Regions from separate parts of the Kitasatospora sp. NPDC002522 genome, predicted to be linked through region 3. Evidence: riboswitches for the same ligand, from Rfam matches in the RefSeq annotation. Region 3 holds a riboswitch; each other region holds the start of a gene.

Region 1 (4,936 bases), on a different contig from region 3:
CCAGGTGGGCCGCGGCCTGCGGGCGGCCGAGGGCGAGGTGGGCGCGGGCCGCGCCCAGCCGCCACGGGGCGATGGCCGGCAGGTGGTCCAGTCCCCAGCGCGCCATGGTGTCGCCGCAGGCGCGGTACTCGGCCAGCGCGTCCTCGGCCCGGCCCACGGCGAGCAGGTGGCCGGCCCGGGCGTACCGGTGGTGCAGGCCCGCCGGGGTGCGGTCCATGGCCTCGGGGACGGCCAGGTCCAGGTAGCGCGCGGCGTCCTGGTGGAGGCCGAGCGCGGTGCGCGCGGCGATCATGGTGGAGAGCGGCAGGCCGACCGCGACGCCCCACGCCGCCGGGGCGAACCGGGCGAACGTCGCCCGGGCGGCCTCGTCGGCGGTCCGCAGGTCGCCCTGGCGCAGCGCCGCCTCGGCGCGCAGCGCGGAGAACAGCGCCTGCCAGGTGCTGCCGCAGCGGGTGGCCGCCCGTTCGGCGAGCGTGCCGCACCAGCGCACCGCCCGGTCGGCCCGGTCGGCGTAGAGCAGCACGGTCAGTGCGGTGGTGAGCGCCTCGTTGTCGCGCCCGCCCGGGCGGGCGTCGCGCAGCACGGCCTCGGCCCGGACCACCGCCTGCTCCGGGCCGGTGGTGCCCTGGAGCAGCGCGGTCAGCAGCCGCATCCCGCCGGCCGGGTCGTCCGGCCCGGGTGCGGCGGCCGGCTGCAACGTCGGGTACCAGTACCGCAGCCAGGTGCGCAGGTTCTCGCCCGCGCCGGCGCGCCCGGGTTCGGCCTCGAACCGCTCCAGCTCGGCGAGCCCCTGTTCGGGCCGCCCCTGCCAGAACAGGTGCCGGATCTCCTTGAGCCGCCGCCCGGTTCCGTCCTCGCCGAGCACCTCGGTGCCCGGCAGCGACGGCACGCAGCGGAAGGCCACCGTCTTGGCGTCGGTTCCGACGACCACCGCCGCGGACCCGCCGGTACGCCTCGGCTCCTCCGGGGCGGCGGGCGCGGCGGACCCCTTCGGCGGGGCGCTCGCGAGGTGCACGGCCCGCCCGGCGTCCGGATCGGGCCGGGCCGACCCGTCCGACGCGTGCCCGGTGGACGGCTGCGACGCCGACGGCTGCGGGACGGACGGCTGCGGGACGGCCCACGGGGGACGCCGGTGGCCTTCGGCGACCCGGAGGTGGGTGTCGACGGCGGCCGGTTCGACGCCGGCGTCGCGCAGCAGGCGGGCGGCCCGCTCGTGCAGCGCCGCCTGGTCCTCGGGGCGCATCGCGGCGAGCAGGTCGCCCGCCGCGCTCGGGTGGCGGAAGCCGCCGTCCTGGAACAGCCCGGCGGCGTGCAGCAGGTAGAGCGCCCGCGGGAGGGCCTCGGCGGGCAGCAGCAGCAGGTCGGCGAGGAGCGCGGGGGTGGCGGCCGGGCCGAGGACGGCCACGCCGCGGGCGTAGCGCAGCGCCAGCGGGTCGATGCGGTGCAGGCAGTGCATCAGGCCGCGGCGGTAGCCCTCGCCGACGGCGAGCTCGGCCGGTGCTCCGGCTCGCTGGTGGTCGTCCATCAGGGCGTGCAGCAGCAGCGGGTTGCCGCCGGTGAGGCGGTGCGCATCGTCGGCGGCGGCTGCGGCGGGCCCGAAGCGGTCGCGGAACAGGGCGGCGGTCGGGCCGGGCGGCAGGACGTCCAGCCGGACCTGCCGGTAGTGCGGCTGCCGGGCGAGTTCGACCTCGAAGAACGGGTTCGGGGGCGTCATGGTCTCGCGCGAGCTGAGGACGGTCAGGACACCGGCGCTGCGGGTGCGGCGGACCAGGTAGAGCAGGAACTCCAGCGACTGCGGGTCGGCGTCCTGCCGGTCGTCGACCGCGATCACCACGGGGGCGCGCTCGGTGAGGCCGCGGACCAGGCCGAACAGGCCCTCCAGGGTGAGCTGGCCGAGTCGGCGCTGCAGTCCGTCGGCGGGCTGGTGGCGGCGGGCCGCCTCCGCGGTGCCCTGGGCGAGGAGGATCTCGGCGGCGGCGGCCTCCTGCGGGTCGAGCGGCGCGCTCTGCAGCAGTTGCCGGGCCAGGCCCAGCGGGAAGTCGTGCTCCAGCGGCGATCCGGTGCCCAGCAGCACGGTGGCGCCGCGGTCGGCGGCCACGTCGGCGAAGGCGTAGAGGAGTTCGCTGCGGCCGCTGCCCACCGATCCGTGCAGCGCGATGACGGACCCGGTGCCCGTCTCGCACCGGTGGAGCGCTTCGGACAGCTGCCGGTACTCGGCCTCCCGGCCGGCCGGCAGTGCTCGCGGAAGGTCACGCGCGGTCCGCGTGGGGACGATGGACATCCGTACTCCTGAAACAGGGCGCGCGGAAGTTCGGCCGGACGGCGCGCCTCCTCACGCGGAGTTCGTGATCGGGAATCGTCTGGCCGGCCGGGGCCCGAGGTCAGGGCCGCCGGCCGGCCGCCGTCAGCGACAGAGGGAGCTGGCCCGCCGGAGCAGGTCGATGTCGAGCCGCGCCACCAGCCGAAGGTCGGCGGAGCGACGCCCGGCTACCCCCTGGCTCACGGCCTTCTCCATCCCCGCCCGATCCGGGCAAACCGTCCTGCGCTTGCGGCACGATGCCGTGCCGCCTGGCTTATCCCCGGGGCACCCCACCGCAGTGTGGGGGTTGCCGGTCAGTCGGCCGGGGCCTTGGGACTGACACTCTTCGCCGGTGGTGATTCTAGGAACGCCGTTCTGAAGGCGTCAATCGGATCCGGCGTCGTCTGCGTCACCCCGCCGCGCGTGCTGATGCCCAGTCAACCCGCCAGCCGGACCGGCACGTCGGCGTCCGCGGTGCGGTGCGGCGCCGGGTCGGGCAGCGCCGCGGGCGGGTCGACGTGGCGGGCGAAGGCGGGGTGGGCGGCCAGTCCGCGGGTGTAGCCCCAGGTACGGGGGTGGTCGGCGACCTGCTGCGCGGCGGCGCTCCCGAGGCCGCGGAGGTGGACGGTGTCCAGCTGGTGCAAGGCTGCCCAGAGCCGGACGTCGGCCAGGGTGAGCGGCCCGTCGAGCAGCCCGCGGCCCTCGGCCAGCCGGCGTTCGACCGTGTCCAGACTGTGCAACAGGGTGCGCAGCGCCGCCGCGCGGACGGCCGGGTCGGCGGCGGTGGCGGCCTGCCCGGCGGCCGACTCGATGCCCCGGGCGGACAGCCGGTCGATCGCGGCGACGGCGGTCTCTGTGCCGGCCGGCAGCAGGTCGGCGCCGGTCCGGTCGAAGCGGCGCGCCAGGTCGCAGGCGATGGCGTACGGGTCGGTGCTGACGATGCGTCCGGTCCAGCCGTCGCTGAGCGCCGGGGGTCGGGCCGGTCCGGGGTGCCGGTGCGCGCCGGCCTCGTACAGCGGCCGCAGCGCGCGGTAGCCGCCGTCGGGGGCGTCGGGCAGGTCCGGGAGGATGTCGGTGGGGAGGATCTCGTCGAGGCCGAGCAGGGCGTGGGTGACGGCGAGCCACCGACAGGGCGGGTCGGTGCGCACCAGGTGGAGCCGGTAGCGGTGCGGGACGGCGGGGTAGCCGCTGTCGGCGTCGCGGCCGATCCGGCTGCGGAAGGCGGGCACGGCGGAGGGGAACGGCACGGGCATGTGGGTCTCCCGGACAGGGCTGCGCGGGCACGCGGACGGGGCGTGCCGCGGCGGGGCGGGGCAGGGTTGGGTGAAGGGAACTCGACGTGGACGGGCCGGAGCTGACGATGCGTCAGTCGCGGGGCGGCCGTGCCATGCTGCTGCAGACCCGCAGCAGGTCGATGTGCAGTCGGCAGGTCAGCACGGGGAGCAGGCGGACGGCGTGCGCCACGCCCTCGACGAACCGCTCCGTGTGCCGCACGTGACCCCCGAAGGTGCTTGGATTCCCGCCCGGAGTGTCACCCCGGCCCGGCCCGCCGTCAAGAGCCCGCGCCGCACCCGCCGCCGCATCGAGACCTGACTCCCTTCAGCGGCAGGCCACTTGACGGTCCCTCGAAACCTCGAGCGGTCGGCTCATCCGGACGGCGGCACGTACCACTGCTGGGAGGTGTTGCCCGGGGTGCAGGTCTGCATGGTGGCGGGCTTCCCGGTGCCGTTGTCGGTGAGGCACTGCCGGCCCATGTAGTTGCTGGTGGTGATCTTCGTGCCGGCCGACGCCGCGGCGATGCCGAAGTCGGTGACCGTCAGCCCGCCGTCGCGGCGCAGCATCAGGTTCGACGGCTTCAGGTCGCGGTGGACGATGTCCTGCAGGTGCGCGGCGTTCAGCGCGTCGAGCGCCTCCGCGAGCAGCCCGAGCGCCCGGGCGGGAACCAGCGGGCCCTCCGCGGCCAGCACCTGGTGCAGCGGCCGGCCGTCGATGAACTCCATGACGATGTACGCCGGTTGGTCGGCGCGGTCGGCGTCGGCGGCGCTCTCGTCGGGCTCGGAGTAGTCGAAGACGCGCACGATTCCGGGGTGCTTGAGGGTGGCCAGCACGCGCGCCTCGCGCCGGAACCGCTCGGTGAAGCTGTGCTCGGCCGGCAGGCCCGGCTGCATGATCTTCACCGCGACCTGGCGCTTCAGCACGCCGTCCTCGGCGCGCCAGACCTCGCCCGTGCCGCCGCTGCCCACCCGCTCGGCGAGCGTGTAGCGCCCGCCGAGCACGGTCCCCCGACCACGCATCCCGCCCCCTCAGCACTGACCTGTCCCCGACAGGCCGTCAACTCGCGGGCCAGTCTGCCAGATCACGAACCGCCCGCCCCCGTCCGCGGGCACCACCGGGCACTCGGTCACAGTCCGGCCACACCTCGCACACCACTCCCCCACCGCCACTACGGTCCCAACCACCTGACCCCCAGCCCCAGGGACGTCGAACGTGCACCGAGCCACCCTCGCCACCACCCTGCTCCTGGCCGCCGCGGCGCTGACCGCCTGCGAGCCGACCACCACCGCCACCGGGACGCCCCCGCCCGCGGCTCCCCCCACCCCCGCCGCCTCCGCCGCCTCCCCCTCGCCCGCCGGCGTC
Region 2 (4,936 bases), on a different contig from region 3:
GGTAGTCCTGCACCAGGACGGCCGCGCCGGGGGCGGCCTCGGCGGCCAGCGCCTCGGCGAAGGCGGTGTTGTAGGCCCGGTAGGAGTCCCATTCGCGGCGGAACCGGTCGTCGAAGGACGGGCTGGTCGGGGTGTCGTACAGCAGGTGGTGGACGAACCACAGGGTGGAGTTGGCGACGCCGTTGTAGGCGCGGGCGAAGGTGCCGGGGTCGATGTCCAGCATCCGGACGGCCTGTCCGCCGACGTCGTGTCCGGCCAGGTCGAGGCGGCCGTCGGGGGCCTGCCGGGCGGCGGTGCGGTCGGCTTCGGAGAGCGCGGCGCAGACCCAGACCGCGGACGGGTCGTCGATCGCGGACAGCCCGGAGACCAGGCCGCCACCGCCTCTGCGGAGGGTCAGCGTGCCGTCGTCCCCGCTGCTGAAGGACACCGGACCGCGGTTGGAGGCCACCAGGATCGGGGCGGCTCCGGACTGCGTGGGGCGTTCGGACGCGTGATCGGCCATACAGCCAACCTTGCCGTGCGACCCCGTGACCAAACCACTCGGCACGACGGGCGGGGGTGAACAGTCGGGGGCGGACCCGGCGCCGCGGGTCCGGCGTTCAGCGGTCCCGGTACTCCGGGATGGCGGTCATCGGGGGCCGTTCGGTGGCCGGGACGGGATGGGTGGTGGGGGCGAAGCCGGTGGCGGTGCGGGTGTACTGGGTGAGCAGGGGGCGGAGCAGGTCCGGATCGGCCTTGAGGCGGTGGGTGCGGTCGAGGCGTTCCAGCGCGGTGCGGTAGATGGTGGCGGCCATCCGGCCGAGGGCCTGGCCGTCCTGGTGGCGGTGGTGCCGGATGCCGACGTCGACCTGGGCCAGCGCGTCCAGCCCGACCAGCTCCAACGCGTCGACCAGCAGGCCGAGTTCGACGCCGTAGCCGGTCGGGAAGGGCAGCCGCTCCAGCAGCGTGCGGCGGGCCGCGTACTCGCCGCCGAGCGGTTGGACGAAGCCCGCCAGGTGCGGCCAGTGCAGGTTGAGCAGCGGGCGGGCGACCAGTTCGGTGACCCGGCCGCCGCCCGCCGGGACGATCGCGACGCCGCCCGCGGCGGAGCCGCTCATCGACACCTCCAGCGGGCGGTCGTACATGGCCTTGACCAGGTGGATGTCGGGGTCGGTGAGCAGCGGGCCGACGATGCCGGAGACGAAGGCGGGGTCGAACTCGCGCAGGTCGGCGTCGACGAAGCAGACGATCGCGCCGCGGGTGACCATAAGCGAGCGCCACAGCACCTCGCCCTTGCCGGGCTCGGCGGGCAGCCGGGGGAGGATCGCGTCGCGGTGCACCACCCTGGCGCCGGCGGCGGCCGCCGCGGCGGCGGTGCCGTCCACCGAGCCGGAGTCGACCACCAGCAACTCGTCGACCAGCGGCACGCGTTCCATCAGCTCGGTGCGGATCGCGGTGACGATCTCGCCGACCGTGGGCTCCTCGTCCAGCGCGGGCAGCACCACGCTGACGGTTCCGGCCGGCCCGGCGGCGCGCTTGGCGGCGAGGAGCCGGTCGAGCGGCCGGTCGGCCGCGGTCCACGAGCGGCGGCGCAGCCACTCGGCCACCTCCGGCAGTACCCCGGGCACGGGCTGCTCGGCCAAGATCTCGCTCCCTGTCTCGCATCGTCTCGGGTATCGGACGGTGTGGGTCCGCAGTGCGGGCCTTCGGATACAGTCTTCGTACTGCGTTCCGACCTTCGCACGCCGGGGTCGTCCGCAGCGTAAGACCACAACTTCACAGAGCTCATCCAGAGGGACTGAGGGAACGGCCCGTTGAAGTCCCGGCAACCCTCCCGTACGGCCGTTTCGAGGCCGGCGGGACAGGTGCCAATTCCGTCCCGGACGCGACCGCGATCCGGGGAAGATGAGGAGAAAGGGCCTCGCCACCATGGCTTCTGACACTTCCGCACCCACTGTCGACCTCGGCCCCGCCGTCGCGCTGTCCTGTCGCGAGTGCGGCACCCGCTTCCCGCTCGGCCCGAGCTTCGCCTGCCTGGAGTGCTTCGGGCCGCTGGAGATCGCCTACGCCTACGACGGCTACGACGCCGAGGAGCTGCGCAAGCGGATCGAGGCCGGCCCGGCGTCGATCTGGCGCTACGCCCCGCTGCTGCCGGTGCCCGCGGACGTCGCGGACAAGCCCAACCTGAACCCGGGTTGGACCCCGCTGGTCAAGGCCGACAACCTCGGCCGCGAGCTGGGCTTCACCGCGCAGCTGCACATCAAGGACGACTCCGGCAACCCCACCCACTCCTTCAAGGACCGGGTGGTGGCCTGCGCGATCGAGGCCGCCCGGGCCTTCGACTTCACCACGCTGTCCTGCTCCTCCACCGGCAACCTGGCCGGCGCGGTGGGCGCCGCGGCCGCCCGGGCCGGCTTCAAGTCCTGCGTGTTCATCCCGCGCGACCTGGAGCAGGGCAAGGTCGTGATGGCCGGCATCTACGGCGGCGAGCTGGTCGGCATTGAGGGCAACTACGACGACGTGAACCGGTTCTGCTCCGAGCTGATCGGCGACTCGGCCGGCGAGGGCTGGGGCTTCGTCAACGTCAACCTCCGCCCGTACTACGGCGAGGGCTCCAAGACCCTGGCCTTCGAGATCTGCGAGCAGCTCGGCTGGCGGCTGCCCGAGCAGATCGTCATCCCGATCGCCTCCGGCTCCCAGCTCACCAAGATCGACAAGGGCCTGCAGGAGCTGATCAAGCTCGGCCTGGTCGAGGACCGGCCGTACAGGATCTTCGGCGCCCAGGCCGAGGGCTGCTCCCCGGTGTCGGCCGCGTTCAAGGCCGGCCGCGACGTGATCAAGCCGGTCAAGCCGGACACCATCGCCAAGTCGCTGGCGATCGGCAACCCGGCCGACGGCCCGTACGTGCTCGACATCGCCCGCCGCACCGGCGGCGCGGTCGAGGACGTCACCGACGCGCAGGTGGTCGAGGCGATCAAGCTGCTGGCCCGCACCGAGGGCATCTTCGCCGAGACCGCGGGCGGCGTGACCGTCGGCGTGCTGAAGAAGCTGGTCGAGACCGGTCAGCTCGACCCGTCCAAGGAGACCGTCGCGATCAACACCGGCGACGGCCTGAAGACCCTCGACGCGGTCTCCGACGCCGGCATGACCGCCGTGATCCGCCCGACGCTGGAGTCCTTCCGCGCCGCCGGCCTCGCCTCCGCCTGATCCCCCGGCCCATCCCCCCAGCCCCCCGAGGAGCCACCGCCATGAGCGCCACCGTCCGCATCCCGACCATCCTGCGCACCTACACCGGCGGCGCCGCCGAGGTGACCGCCGAGGGCGCCACCCTGGCCGCCGTCATCGCGGACCTGGAGGCCAACCACACCGGCATCTCCGCCCGCATCCTGGACGACACCGGCAAGCTGCGCCGCTTCGTCAACGTCTACGTGAACGACGACGACGTGCGCTTCGCCGAGGGCCTGGAGACCGAGATCAAGGACGGCTCCTCGGTGTCGATCATCCCGGCGGTGGCCGGCGGCTGCTGAGGCCGCGTCACTTTCCGCCCCGCCGCCGTCGGCCCGGAATTCCGATTTCCGGTGGCCGGCGGCGGCCGGGCGTGGTCCCCGCGGAAATGCGCCGCACACCTGCGGCTATCCGCCCGGCGGGGCGCTGGAAATCCCGCGGGGGCGGGGGAGTAGAGTGCCGGGCAAGGGCCGTTCCCCTCCTCGGCGCCTTTCAATCCTTCGTTTTTGCGCACCACGCTCCGCGCCGACGCCGCTTCGTCCCGCGCTCTGAGACGCGCGTAGGACCGGATACCGCCACTTCTGTCAGGCCGCCGTCAGAATTCTTCCGGCAATTTGCGGTGACAGGTCCGTTATGTCCGGTGGCAATTGTGCAGCTCTGCGCCTTTCGCCCCGTCATATCCCCATCGGCGGACGGCCATTCCCCGAAAGTTGGGCCTGTTGCAGAGGGCGCTTATCCGGATACATTCAGCCGCGACAGAGGCTGCGCCTTAGGGGGGGAGTCCCCAGGAGCGGCCTTCCAGACCTCTGGGTCCGCGGTCCCGCGGATCTCTGAAGGGCCAGCACAGCACAAGGGGAGTTCGGAATGGCTCAGGGCACCGTCAAGTGGTTCAACGCCGAGAAGGGCTACGGCTTCATCGCGGTCGACGGTGGAGCGGACGTGTTCGTCCACTACAGCGCGATCCAGATGGACGGCTACCGCACCCTGGAGGAAGGGCAGCGGGTCGAGTTCGAGATCTCGCAGGGTCAGAAGGGTCCGCAGGCCGACATGGTCCGCGCGGCCTCGGGTGCCTGATCCGGCCCGGTAGTCCACACACACGCCGACAGGCCCGTACGACCACGGTCGTGCGGGCCTGTCCGCGTTCCCGGGCGCAGGCGGGAGCGCCCGCGGACGCCCGGGCGCGGTGCGCGAATGGGCTTGCACTCGACACCCGAGAGTGCTAATCATTGGCGTTAGCACTCACAGTGTGAGAGTGACAAACGGACCGGGCCGGTGAGGCCCCGGGAGCGGTAGGGGAAGGGACCCCCGCTCGCTGGGCCGTCCGTCGCGGGCACCCCTTGGTCCGAGCAGTCGACCGTGTCCCGGAGGACCACTTCTGATGGCCAAGATCATCGCCTTTGACGAGGAAGCCCGCCGCGGCCTTGAGCGTGGCATGAACCAGCTTGCCGACGCCGTGAAGGTCACGCTCGGCCCGAAGGGTCGCAACGTCGTCCTGGAGAAGAAGTGGGGCGCCCCCACGATCACCAACGACGGTGTCTCCATCGCCAAGGAGATCGAGCTCGAGGACCCCTACGAGAAGATCGGCGCGGAGCTCGTCAAGGAGGTCGCCAAGAAGACCGACGACGTCGCGGGTGACGGCACCACCACCGCCACCGTGCTCGCCCAGGCGCTCGTCCGCGAGGGTCTGCGCAACGTCGCCGCCGGCGCCAACCCGATGGCCCTGAAGCGCGGC
Region 3 (4,936 bases):
GCGCCCGTTTTCTGACGGTTGTTCGGATCAGGTGACCCGGGTAGGCCGCGAGGGTGAGCTCCGGGCGCGGCGCCTTGAGCGAGATCGCGCCGGGGTCTCTTCAGGAGGGGTGCGCGGGAGTAGCATCCGGAGTGGACGTGGCCCGGGTCACACTGGGCCGTTCGGCCGGGGACACATATAAGAGGACGAGCACCAGGGAGCAGGGGCCATGGCGCAGCATTCCGACGAGACGCTCACCGTTCTCGTCTACAGCGACGACCGCAACACGCGCGAGCAGGTGACCCTCGCGCTCGGCCGCCGGCCCGCCGCGGACCTCCCCGCGGTCGAGTACCTCGAGTGCGCCACCGCCGCCGCGGTGCTGCGGGCCCTGGAGAAGGGCGGCATCGACCTGTGCGTGCTGGACGGCGAGGCCGTCCCGATCGGCGGGCTCGGTCTCACCCGCCAGTTGAAGGACGAGATCTACGGCTGCCCGCCGGTGCTGGTGGTGATCGGCCGCCCGCAGGACTCCTGGCTCGCCGCGTGGAGCCGCGCCGACGCGGCGGTCTCCCACCCGGTGGACCCGGTCGCGCTGGTCGACGCGTCGGCCACCCTGCTGCGGGCCCGGCTCGCGCGGCGGACCCCGGCCGGGCGCTGACCGTCCCCACCGGGGCGTCTCAACTGGAGAGAAGGGGACGGCAACCCAGGGCGGCCGTCCCCGCTCCCTCGATAGGCTGACTCCATCCCTTCCGGCCGCCCGCGGGCCGCCGGTACACGAGATGAGAGCTGGAGACGGCCATGGTGAACGTGCACTCTGCGAACGGCGGTAGCGACCCCGCGCAGGTGGTCCGCACCTGGCCCGACCTGCTGACCTCGCTGCTGAAGGGCGACGACCTCACCCAGGCCGACACCGCCTGGGCGATGGACCGCATCATGAGCGGCGAGGCCACCCCGGTCCAGGTCGCGGGCTTCACCATCGCGCTGCGCGCCAAGGGCGAGACCGTCGAGGAGATCTCCGGTCTGGTCGAGACGATGTACGCGCACGCCGAGCCGCTCGAGATCCCCGGCCCCGCGGTCGACATCGTCGGCACCGGCGGCGACCGGGCGAAGACCGTCAACATCTCCACCATGTCGGCGATCGTGGCGGCCGCGGCCGGCGCGAAGGTGGTCAAGCACGGGAACCGGGCCGCGTCCTCGGCCTCCGGCTCCTCCGACGTGCTGGGCCGGCTCGGCATCAACCTGGACCTGGCGCCGGCCCGGGTCGCGGAGGTCGCCGAGGAGGTCGGGCTGACCTTCTGCTTCGCGGCGAAGTTCCACCCCTCGATGCGGCACACCGCGCAGGCGCGCGGCGAGTTGGCGGTGCCGACGGTCTTCAACATCCTCGGCCCGCTGACCAACCCGGCCAAGGTCACCTCGCACGCCATCGGGTGCTTCGACACCCGGCTGGCCGGCCTGATCGCCGGGGTGCTGGCGCGGCGCGGCGCGACGGCGCTGGTGTTCCGCGGCGACGACGGCCTGGACGAGCTGACCATCACCACCACCTCGCACGTGTGGATCGTGCGCGACGGCGAGGTGACGGAGACTCAGTTCGACCCGCGGGACGTGGGCATCGAGCTGGTGGGCATCGAGGCGCTGCGCGGGGCCGACGCCGAGTTCAACGCGGCGGTCGCCCGCCGGGTGCTGGCGGGCGAACGCGGGCCGGTCCGGGACGCGGTGCTGCTCAACACGGCGTCCGCGCTGGTGGCGTTGGAGCTGGGGGATGCGCCGCTGGCCGAGCAGCTGGCGGCGGGGATGGAGCGAGCCGCGGCCGCGATCGATTCGGGGGCGGCGGCGGAGCTGCTGAAGCGGTGGGCCGAGGCGACACAGTAGGGAGGACATGCAGGGGCTCGGGGAACTGCGAGAAGCGGAAGGCGCCCACCAGCAAGGTCGCGATGTGGGCGGGGAGTTGCACGTGGGAGCGCGACCTGGCGGTAGGTGCATGGCCGCTCGCGCAGTTCCCCGCGCCCCTGACGGGGCACAGGTTGTCCGAGGGGTGGACGGGGCTTGAGACGATCGAGGCCTCGTGTAGGCTGACCGCAGGTCATGAGTGGCAGCGACAAGCCCCAGCTTGCTGTCCGGCAACCCTCCGTCCGTGGCGGGGTGCCCTGGGTGAGGACCGGGCCGTGCGGCGATCAGTCCGTGCGGCAAGCGCGGACCACCGGTCGATGCACCCCGGGGTCCTCACCCCGTGGAGGAGTGCATCCATGTCCGTGACCACCGAGATCTGTGCGCCGCTGGCCGTGCTGGGGCATGACGTCGAGGTTCCGCTGGCGTCGGGGGCGAAGGTCACCTACGCGGCGCTGGACTACGCGGCGAGCGCGCCGGCCCTGCAGCGGGTCTGGGACGACGTGGCGGCGTACGCGCCGTACTACGGTTCGGTGCACCGCGGGGCCGGGTACCTGTCGCAGCTGTCGACCGACCTGTTCGAGCAGAGCCGGCGGACGGTGGCGGAGTTCCTGGAGCTGCGGGACGGCGACCAGGTGGTGTTCACCCGGGCGACCACCGACTCGCTGAACCTGCTGGCGGGCGCGGTGCCGGCCGGGACCGAGGTGTTCGCGTTCGAGACGGAGCACCACGCCTCGCTGCTGCCCTGGCGGCGGGAGGGCCTGACGGTGCGTTACCTGCGGGCGCCGCGCTCGCACGCGGAGGCGGTGGCGGCGCTGGAGGAGGCGCTGCTGGGCGCGGCGGACGGGCCGAAGCTGTTCTGCGTGACCGGGGCGTCGAACGTCACCGGCGAGCTGTGGCCGGTGCGCGAGCTGACCGAGGTCGCCCACCGGTACGGCGCCCGGGTGGTGCTGGACGCGGCCCAGCTGGCGCCGCACCACCGGCTCTCGGTGCGGGAGTTGGACGTCGACTGGGTGGCGTTCTCCGGGCACAAGCTGTACGCGCCGTTCGGCGCCGGCGTGCTGGCGGGCCGCTCCGACTGGCTGGACGCGGCGGAGCCGTACCTGGCCGGCGGCGGGGCGAGCCGGACGGTGGCGCGGGAGCTGGACGGCTCGGTGGCGGTCGAGTGGCACACCGGCCCGGCGCGGCACGAGGCGGGCTCGCCGAACGTGATCGGGGCGTACGCGGTGGCCTCGGCCTGCCGGGCGCTGACCGAGGCGGGGTTCGACGCGCTGGAGGCCCGCGAGCGGGCGCTGGTGGCGAAGCTGACGGCGGGTCTGGCCGCGATCCCCGAGGTGCGGGTGCTCAGCCTGTTCGGCGCCGAGGCGGACCGGGTCGGCGTGGTGTCCTTCGTGGTGCAGGGCTGGAACAGCTCGCACTTCTCGGCGGCGCTCTCCGCCGAGTACGGGATCGGGGTGCGGGACGGGCTGTTCTGCGCGCACCCGCTGGTGCGCACCCTGCTCGGGGGCGAGGAGGCCGCGCCGAGCGAGTGCGGCGCGCCGGAGCCCTCGCTGCCGGGGGAGCGCAGCCTGAACGCGATCCGGGTGAGCTTCGGCGCGGGCACCCCGGAGGAGCACCTGGAGCGGTTCCTGACGGCCGTTCGGGAGCTGGTCACCGACGGCGCGAAGTGGAGCTACCGCAACGAGGGCGGGCGCTGCGTGGCGGCCGCGGAGATCGACCGGGGCCGCCAGCGCTGAGCCCGCCCGGGGAGGCGGCCGCTACTCGTCCAGGCCGAGCGAGAAGGCCGCCTCCAGGTCGTGCTGGGAGTAGGTGCGGAAGGCGATGTGGGTCTCGGTGTCGATCACGCCGGGGATCTTGTTCAGACGGCCGGGGATCACCTCGGCCAGGTCCTCGTGGCCGCGTACCCGGACCATGGCGATCAGGTTGTAGGTGCCGGTCACGGAGTAGACCTCGGTGACGCCCTCGATGGCGGCGATCGCCTCGGCGATTTCGGGGATCCGGTCGACGCTGGTGTTGATGAGGACGATCGCGGTGATCACTGAGCAACTCCTGTTCGAGAAGGTGCGCCCAGGGTATCCCCCGCCGGACGGGCGGCCCAGGCGAACAGCCAGCCGGTGGCGAATCCGATCACGTGGACCAGGTAGGCGACCCCGGTGCCGCCGGAACTGACGGACCACCACTGCAGGGCGAACCACAGGCCGAGCACCAGCCAGGCGGGGAAGCGCAGCGGCAGGAAGAGCAGGATCGGCACCAGGGTGGTCACCCGGGCCTTCGGATAGAGCCGCAGGTACGCGCCGAGCACCCCGGCGATCGCGCCGGAGGCGCCGACCAGCGCGCGCATGGCGTCGGGGGTGTGCGCCTCGGCCACCGCGTAGCCGTAGGTCGCCAGGTAGCCGATGGCGAGGTAGCCGACCAGGAAGCGCAGCCGGCCGAGCCGGGCCTCCACCGCGGGGCCGAAGACGAAGAGGAAGAGCAGGTTGCCGACCAGGTGCAGCCAGCCGGCGTGCACGAACAGCGAGGTCAGCACCGAGAGTTCGGGGACCTTTCCGTGGGTCGGCGGCAGCGCGCAGCCGGGGGCGGCGGGGGAGAGGGTGGCGAGTTGAGCGGCCGTCAGCGGGTGGCCGCCGAGCAGCTCGGCCGGGACGGCGCCCCAGCGGTGCTCGTAGCGCTGCTCGGCGCAGAGCCGGGCGTCGCCGCTGCCGTACAGCGGGTTCAGCCCGGACGGGCCCAGGACCAGGACCAGCGCGGACACCGCGAGCAGCAGGTAGGTGACGGCCGGGGCGCGGGCGGTCCGCGCGGCCGCCGGCGAACCGGCCCGGGCGAGGGCGGGGAGCACCATGCCGGTCAGCATTCCTCGGGGGCGCGGCGGTGACACCGGGCGCTGCTCCGGCCGGGTGAGCGTCCGCGCAGTGGACCGGGGGGCCGGGGGCACCGGGCCAGGCAATAGGCTGGAGGCCCGGACCATGGGACCAGCCGAGAGGGACCACTGATGACCATTGCCGCGCCGACCGCCGAGACCCGCTGGCGCTGCACGCTGTGTGGCAACCTGACCCGCTTCGACGTGACCCGCTCGTCC
Region 4 (4,936 bases), on a different contig from region 3:
CCCTCCTCGGAGTCGCCGGCCTGGAAGACGACGGGGCGCCCCTGCGGGCTGCGCGGCACGTCGAACCGCCCGGAGATGTCGAACTGGCTGACGCGGTGGGCGAACCGGCCCGGGTCCGGCTCGCCCAGGAAGACGCCGGACGCCCGGTCCGCGACGATCTCGTCGCCGCGCCAGGAGTCGAACAGCACCCCGGCCGCGGTGAGGAACTGGCGCGCCCGCTCGTAGCGGTCCTCCTGGGCGAGGAAGCCGCCGCGCCGGAAGTTCTCGCCGGTGAAGGCGTCCCAGGAGGTCACCACGTTCCACGCGGCGCGACCCGCCGACAGGTGGTCCAGCGAGGCGAACTGCCGTGCCACCTCGTACGGTTCGTTGAAGGTGGAGTTGATCGTCCCGGCCAGGCCGAGCCGGTCGGTGACGGCGGCCAGCGCGGCCAGCACGGTGAAGGTGTCGGGCCGCCCGACCACGTCCAGGTCGTAGATCTCGCCGTTCTGCTCGCGCAGCCGCAGGCCCTCGGCGAGGAAGAGGAAGTCGAACCTGGCGCGCTCCGCCGTCCGCGCGAAGTGGACGAAGGAGGAGAAGTCGATCTGGCTGCCGGCCGCCGGATCGCTCCACACGGTGGTGTTGTTGACGCCGGGGAAGTGCGCGGCGAGGTGGATCTGCTTGACGGGCTTGCTCATGGCGGTGCGGTCCTTCCGGCTCAGACGAGGGCGCCGGCGGCGGGCGCGGCGTAGCGGTTGGCGGGGCGGGGCAGGCCGAGCAGCCCGCGCAGGGTCGACGCCTCGTAGGCGGTGCGGAACAGCCCGCGGCGCTGGAGCTCCGGCACCAGGGCGCGGGTGATCTGCTCCAGGTCGTGCGGGAGCGTGCCGGGCCGCAGCCGGAACCCGGTCAGCCCGGCCTGCTGCCACTCCCGCAGCAGGTCGGCGAGGGCGGCGGGCGTGCCGGCGAAGATCCGGGCGTCGCTGCCGTACGCCTCGCCCGCGCGCTCGTCCAGCCGCGCCAGGCGGTCGGCGGCGGCGCCCGGCTCCGGATCGAGGAAGACCACCAGGTCGCCGAAGACGTGCACCGTCTCCTCGGCGCGCCCCGCGGCGGCCTGCGCGGTGCGGATCTCCGCGACGATCGCGCGGGCGTCCGCCGCGTCGGCGGGCGTGACGAACGCCAGGTCCGCCGAGCGGCCGGCCAGCCGGTACGGCTCGCCCCGGTGCGCCAACGCCGCGACGAGCGGCTGGCCCTGCGGCGGACGCGGCGTGATGGAGGGCCCCCGCACGCTGAACCGGCTGCCCTCGAAGTCGATGTAGTGGAGCTTCGCGCGGTCGACGAACCGGCCGCTCGCGACGTCGCGGATCTCCGCGTCGTCCTCCCAGCTGTCCCACAGGCGCCGCAGCACCTCCACGTAGTCCTCCGCCTCGCCGAAGGACTCCCGCAGGGCGGCCAGGCCGGCCGGCGAGTCCAACTCCTCCAGCCGCAGGCCCGGCGCGGGCCGGCGGCCGAAGTGCGCGGCCTCGTCGGAACGCCCGGACACCTTCACCCGGACACCCGCCCGGCCCCCGCTGACGTGGTCGAGCGTCGCGACCGCCTTGGACAGGTGGAACGGCTCGGTGTGGGTGACCACCGCGGTCGGCACCAGCCCGACGTGCCGGGTCAGCGGTGCGACGCGGGAGGCGATCAGCACCGCGTCCAGCCGGCCCCGCACCTGGTCGGTCCGCCGGTCCGGCTCGAACGGGTGGGTGGACTGCAGACTCAACGCGTCCTCGAGGGTGACCAGGTCCAGCAGGCCGCGCTCGGCCTCGGCGACCAGGTCGGCCCAGTACCGGGCGGTGAACAACTCCTCGGTCCTGGCACCGGGTTCGCGCCACGCGGCGGGGTGCCAGCCGGCGCCGTCCAGCGCGACGGCCAGGTGCAGGGGTACGGGGGAATCGGGCATGGCGGGACCGCCTCCGGTTCGGGGGGAAGGGACGTCGAGGGTGCGTCACACCGCGCGCACGGACGCCGGCCACGGGCCGGCGCGGAAGTGGCGGACACGGTGACGCGGGGTCAGACGACAGGCGTAGGGCGGCGCGGGGCCGGGTGACGCGGCGTCAGGCGGCGCGGTACGGCGTGCCGCGACGCGCGACGGCGTGCGGCGTCGCCGGACACAGCGCGGTGGACACGCGCTGCAGATCGATGTGCAGCCGCGCGTACGTCGTGGTGACCCGGCAGCGGGCCTTCACGGTGACGACCGCCATGGGCCTGGACATCTCCCGCACCGCCGCCACCTCCGTCCCGACCGGTTCGCACCGCTTCGAGCTCGCGCTTGCGGCACCGTTCTCGGCACCGCCGGGTCGTCACCTGGAGCACCCCGCCGCGCGGGAGGGTTGCCGGTCAGCAAGCCAGGGCTCGTCGCTGACACTCATGACCTGGCTGCACCGTAACCCGCCACCGGCGTCCGGCACAATCCCGTCGGACACCCACCGGACGGGCCCGCCTGACGGGCCGTCGGCCGGGCCCGGTGGGTGCGACCGGGCGCCGCCGGTAAGCCGACACGGCCCCGTAACGAGGGCGCAGCGGTCCCGTCGCATCGCCCGCCTACTGTGGTGGCCGACGACATCCCCGGCCTCAGGAGGACCGTGCACCGTCCGGCCGCCGCCCCGCCACCCGCCTGGCTCGCCCACGTCACACGCCGTCAGCCGGGCCCGATCCCCTGGGCGGCGATGGCCCGCGGCACGCTCGGCTCCGGGCCGCTGCTCGCGCTCGGCGTCGCCACCGACCGGCACGGCGCGGGCGTGCTCGCCGGACTCGGCGCCATGTTCGCCTCCATCAACGACCGCCCCGGCACCCGGCGCACCGGGCTCCCGCACATCGGGCTGCCCGCGCTGGCCGGCGCCGCCGGGCTGCTGCTCGGCCGCGCCGACGGGTGGCCGGCCGTGGCGCTGCTGGCCGTCGTCGGCCTGGTCTCCGGGGCGATCAGCGTCCGCGGCCCGGTCAGCTCGGCCGCCGCGGTCCAACTGCTGGTGCTCACCGCCGTCGGCGGCGGCATGCCGCTCGCCATGCCGGGTCCGGTGAAGGCGGCCTGCTACCTGGCCGGCGCCGGCTGGATCCTGCTGCTGCGCCTCCTGCACCCGCGGCGCGGCGGGCCCACCGGTCCGCGCCACGGCGAACGCCTGCTGGTGGCCGCCGTGTTCGACGCGCTGGCCGACGCGCTCGACGCCGTCGGCACCCCCGCCGCCGAACCGGCCCGGCGGCGGCTCACCGCGGCCCTCGACCGCGCCGACGAGGCGCTGCGGCTGCGCCTGCTGGTGCGGCTGCGGCACACCGGCGCGGACGACCGGCTCGCGGCCCGCGCCGCCGCCGCGTCCGCCCTGTGCGAGGCCGGCGTCGCCCTGCTGTGGGAGGCCGCACCGCTGCCCGCCCGGATCAGCGTCGGCCCGCGCCGCCTCGCCGCCGCCGTCCGCGACGACGGCCCGCCCGGCCCGCTGCCCGCCCCCGCCCCCGGCACCCCGGCCCGCCTCGCCTTCGACCGGGCGGTCCTGGCCGCGGGCGTCGCCTTCGCCACCCGACCCGGTGCCGGACGGCGCACCGCGCTCCGACTCCGGACGGGCGAGGCGGGGGCGACGGGTGGGCCGGTGCGGCTGCGCGGGTCCCGGGCGAGCGGCCCGGCCGGGCGGGAGTACGGGGTGCGGGTGGCGGCGTGCGTCGCGGCCAGCGCCGCCGTCGCGCACCTGCTGCGCGCGGACCACTGGTACTGGCTGCCCGTCACCGCCGCGTTCCTGGTCAAGCCGGACTACGGGCCGCTGTTCTCACGGACCGTCAACCGCTTCGCCGGCACCGCGCTGGGCGTGCTGCTGCTGGCGGGCGCGACCGCGGCCGGCGGCTGGGTCGCCGGGCACGGGGACGCCGCACGGTGGGTGCCGATCGCCGCCGCGACCCTCGCCGGCGCGCTCACCCCCCTCGCGCTGCGGCACTTCGCGCTGCAGACCGCCGCCGTCACCGTCACCGTGCTGGCCTTCGTCGCCACCGCCGGTGACACCCAGGCGGCCGGCTCGCGACTCGTCGACACCGCGACGGCCTGCGCGATCGTCCTGCTGATCGGCCACCTGCCGGGGCTCTCGGACACCCGGGCCCGGGTCGGCCACCGCTCGGCCCAGGCCCTGCGCAGCACCGGCCGCTACCTGGACCACGTGCTCGCCGAACCGGCCGGCCCGCCCGGTGCCGTCCGGCGTACCGACCTGCGCCGGGCCGCCTACCACGCGCTCGCCGAGGCCCGGGCCGCCGCCGAGAGCGCCGCCGCCGAACTCCGCGGCGGCGACCCGCGCTGGCTGCGCGTCACCGCCGGCGCCGAGCGGATCGCCGACGCGGCCACCGCCTGCGCGACCCGGCTCGACCACGGAGCGGTCCGGCCGGACCAGGAGACCGCCCGCCGGGTCGGCTCGGCGCTGGCCGCCGTCGCCGACGCCCTGGAGGGCGGCCCCGAGCCCGCCGTCCGCCCGAGCCCGCCCGCCGTCGGGGAGTGCGGCACCCTCGACGCCGTCCTCACCGAGCTGGACCGCCTCGCCCAACTCGCCCGCCCCGAGCCAGGACGGCCGCCCGCGCCCCGGCCCCGCCGGGTGCCGTCGCTCCGCCCTCGCGGCGTCCGCCGACCCGCCGCTTCCCGGCGGATGACGGTCCGTCAGCGCCCGGCGGGCCCGCGCAGCGGCCGAACGGACCGCACCGCCGCCTCGCCCGGGTGAACGGCCACCGCGCCGAGGTCGCGCCGCAGGCCGGGGCGCGGGTCACGCGGACCGCGAGGCTTTGCGCCCCGGGCCGGCGGTGGGGACGCTGGACGGGGGCGGGCACGGCAGCCCGCCAGCCGAGACGAGGAGGTCTCCGGTGAGGTTCATCCAGATCATCGAGTACCGGACCGGGCGGATCGACGAGTTCAACGCCCTGCTGGACGACTGGGTCGCGCGCAACGAGGGCAACCGCA

Evidence for each region. Region 3 has a riboswitch for S-adenosylmethionine ahead of ACWD4U_RS02545 (aminotransferase class V-fold PLP-dependent enzyme). Riboswitches for the same ligand answer to the same signal wherever they lie in the genome.
Region 1: linked by a shared signal. The riboswitch ahead of ACWD4U_RS26135 (AAA family ATPase) and the one ahead of ACWD4U_RS02545 (aminotransferase class V-fold PLP-dependent enzyme) in region 3 are both predicted to bind S-adenosylmethionine.
Region 2: linked by a shared signal. The riboswitch ahead of thrC (threonine synthase) and the one ahead of ACWD4U_RS02545 (aminotransferase class V-fold PLP-dependent enzyme) in region 3 are both predicted to bind S-adenosylmethionine.
Region 4: linked by a shared signal. The riboswitch ahead of ACWD4U_RS30245 (putative leader peptide) and the one ahead of ACWD4U_RS02545 (aminotransferase class V-fold PLP-dependent enzyme) in region 3 are both predicted to bind S-adenosylmethionine.

The regions. Positions count from the first base shown of each region.
Region 1 is NZ_JBSFXE010000035.1:27,610-32,545, forward strand. Features, by position in the region: gene ACWD4U_RS26135 (AAA family ATPase) at 1-2,281, opposite strand, end outside; SAM riboswitch class IV at 2,538-2,650, opposite strand; gene ACWD4U_RS26140 (glutathione S-transferase C-terminal domain-containing protein) at 2,737-3,552, opposite strand; gene ACWD4U_RS26145 (hypothetical protein) at 3,665-3,793, opposite strand; gene ACWD4U_RS26150 (protein kinase domain-containing protein) at 3,946-4,593, opposite strand; gene ACWD4U_RS26155 (PASTA domain-containing protein) at 4,787-4,936, shown strand, end outside.
Region 2 is NZ_JBSFXE010000007.1:68,503-73,438, forward strand. Features, by position in the region: gene ACWD4U_RS07875 (alpha,alpha-trehalose-phosphate synthase (UDP-forming)) at 1-502, opposite strand, end outside; gene ACWD4U_RS07880 (glucosyl-3-phosphoglycerate synthase) at 600-1,622, opposite strand; SAM riboswitch class I at 1,762-1,891, shown strand; gene thrC (threonine synthase) at 1,909-3,186, shown strand; gene ACWD4U_RS07890 (MoaD/ThiS family protein) at 3,228-3,506, shown strand; gene ACWD4U_RS07895 (cold-shock protein) at 4,069-4,278, shown strand; gene groL (chaperonin GroEL) at 4,583-4,936, shown strand, end outside.
Region 3 is NZ_JBSFXE010000002.1:191,217-196,152, forward strand. Features, by position in the region: gene ACWD4U_RS02535 (response regulator) at 209-634, shown strand; gene trpD (anthranilate phosphoribosyltransferase) at 775-1,845, shown strand; SAM riboswitch class IV at 2,055-2,172, shown strand; gene ACWD4U_RS02545 (aminotransferase class V-fold PLP-dependent enzyme) at 2,220-3,596, shown strand; gene ACWD4U_RS02550 (Lrp/AsnC family transcriptional regulator) at 3,618-3,899, opposite strand; gene ACWD4U_RS02555 (rhomboid family intramembrane serine protease) at 3,896-4,699, opposite strand; gene ACWD4U_RS02560 (hypothetical protein) at 4,850-4,936, shown strand, end outside.
Region 4 is NZ_JBSFXE010000048.1:39,050-43,985, reverse strand. Features, by position in the region: gene ACWD4U_RS30255 (NtaA/DmoA family FMN-dependent monooxygenase) at 1-674, opposite strand, end outside; gene ACWD4U_RS30250 (LLM class flavin-dependent oxidoreductase) at 695-1,918, opposite strand; gene ACWD4U_RS30245 (putative leader peptide) at 2,073-2,219, opposite strand; SAM riboswitch class IV at 2,279-2,391, opposite strand; gene ACWD4U_RS30240 (FUSC family protein) at 2,601-4,700, shown strand; gene ACWD4U_RS30235 (hypothetical protein) at 4,840-4,936, shown strand, end outside.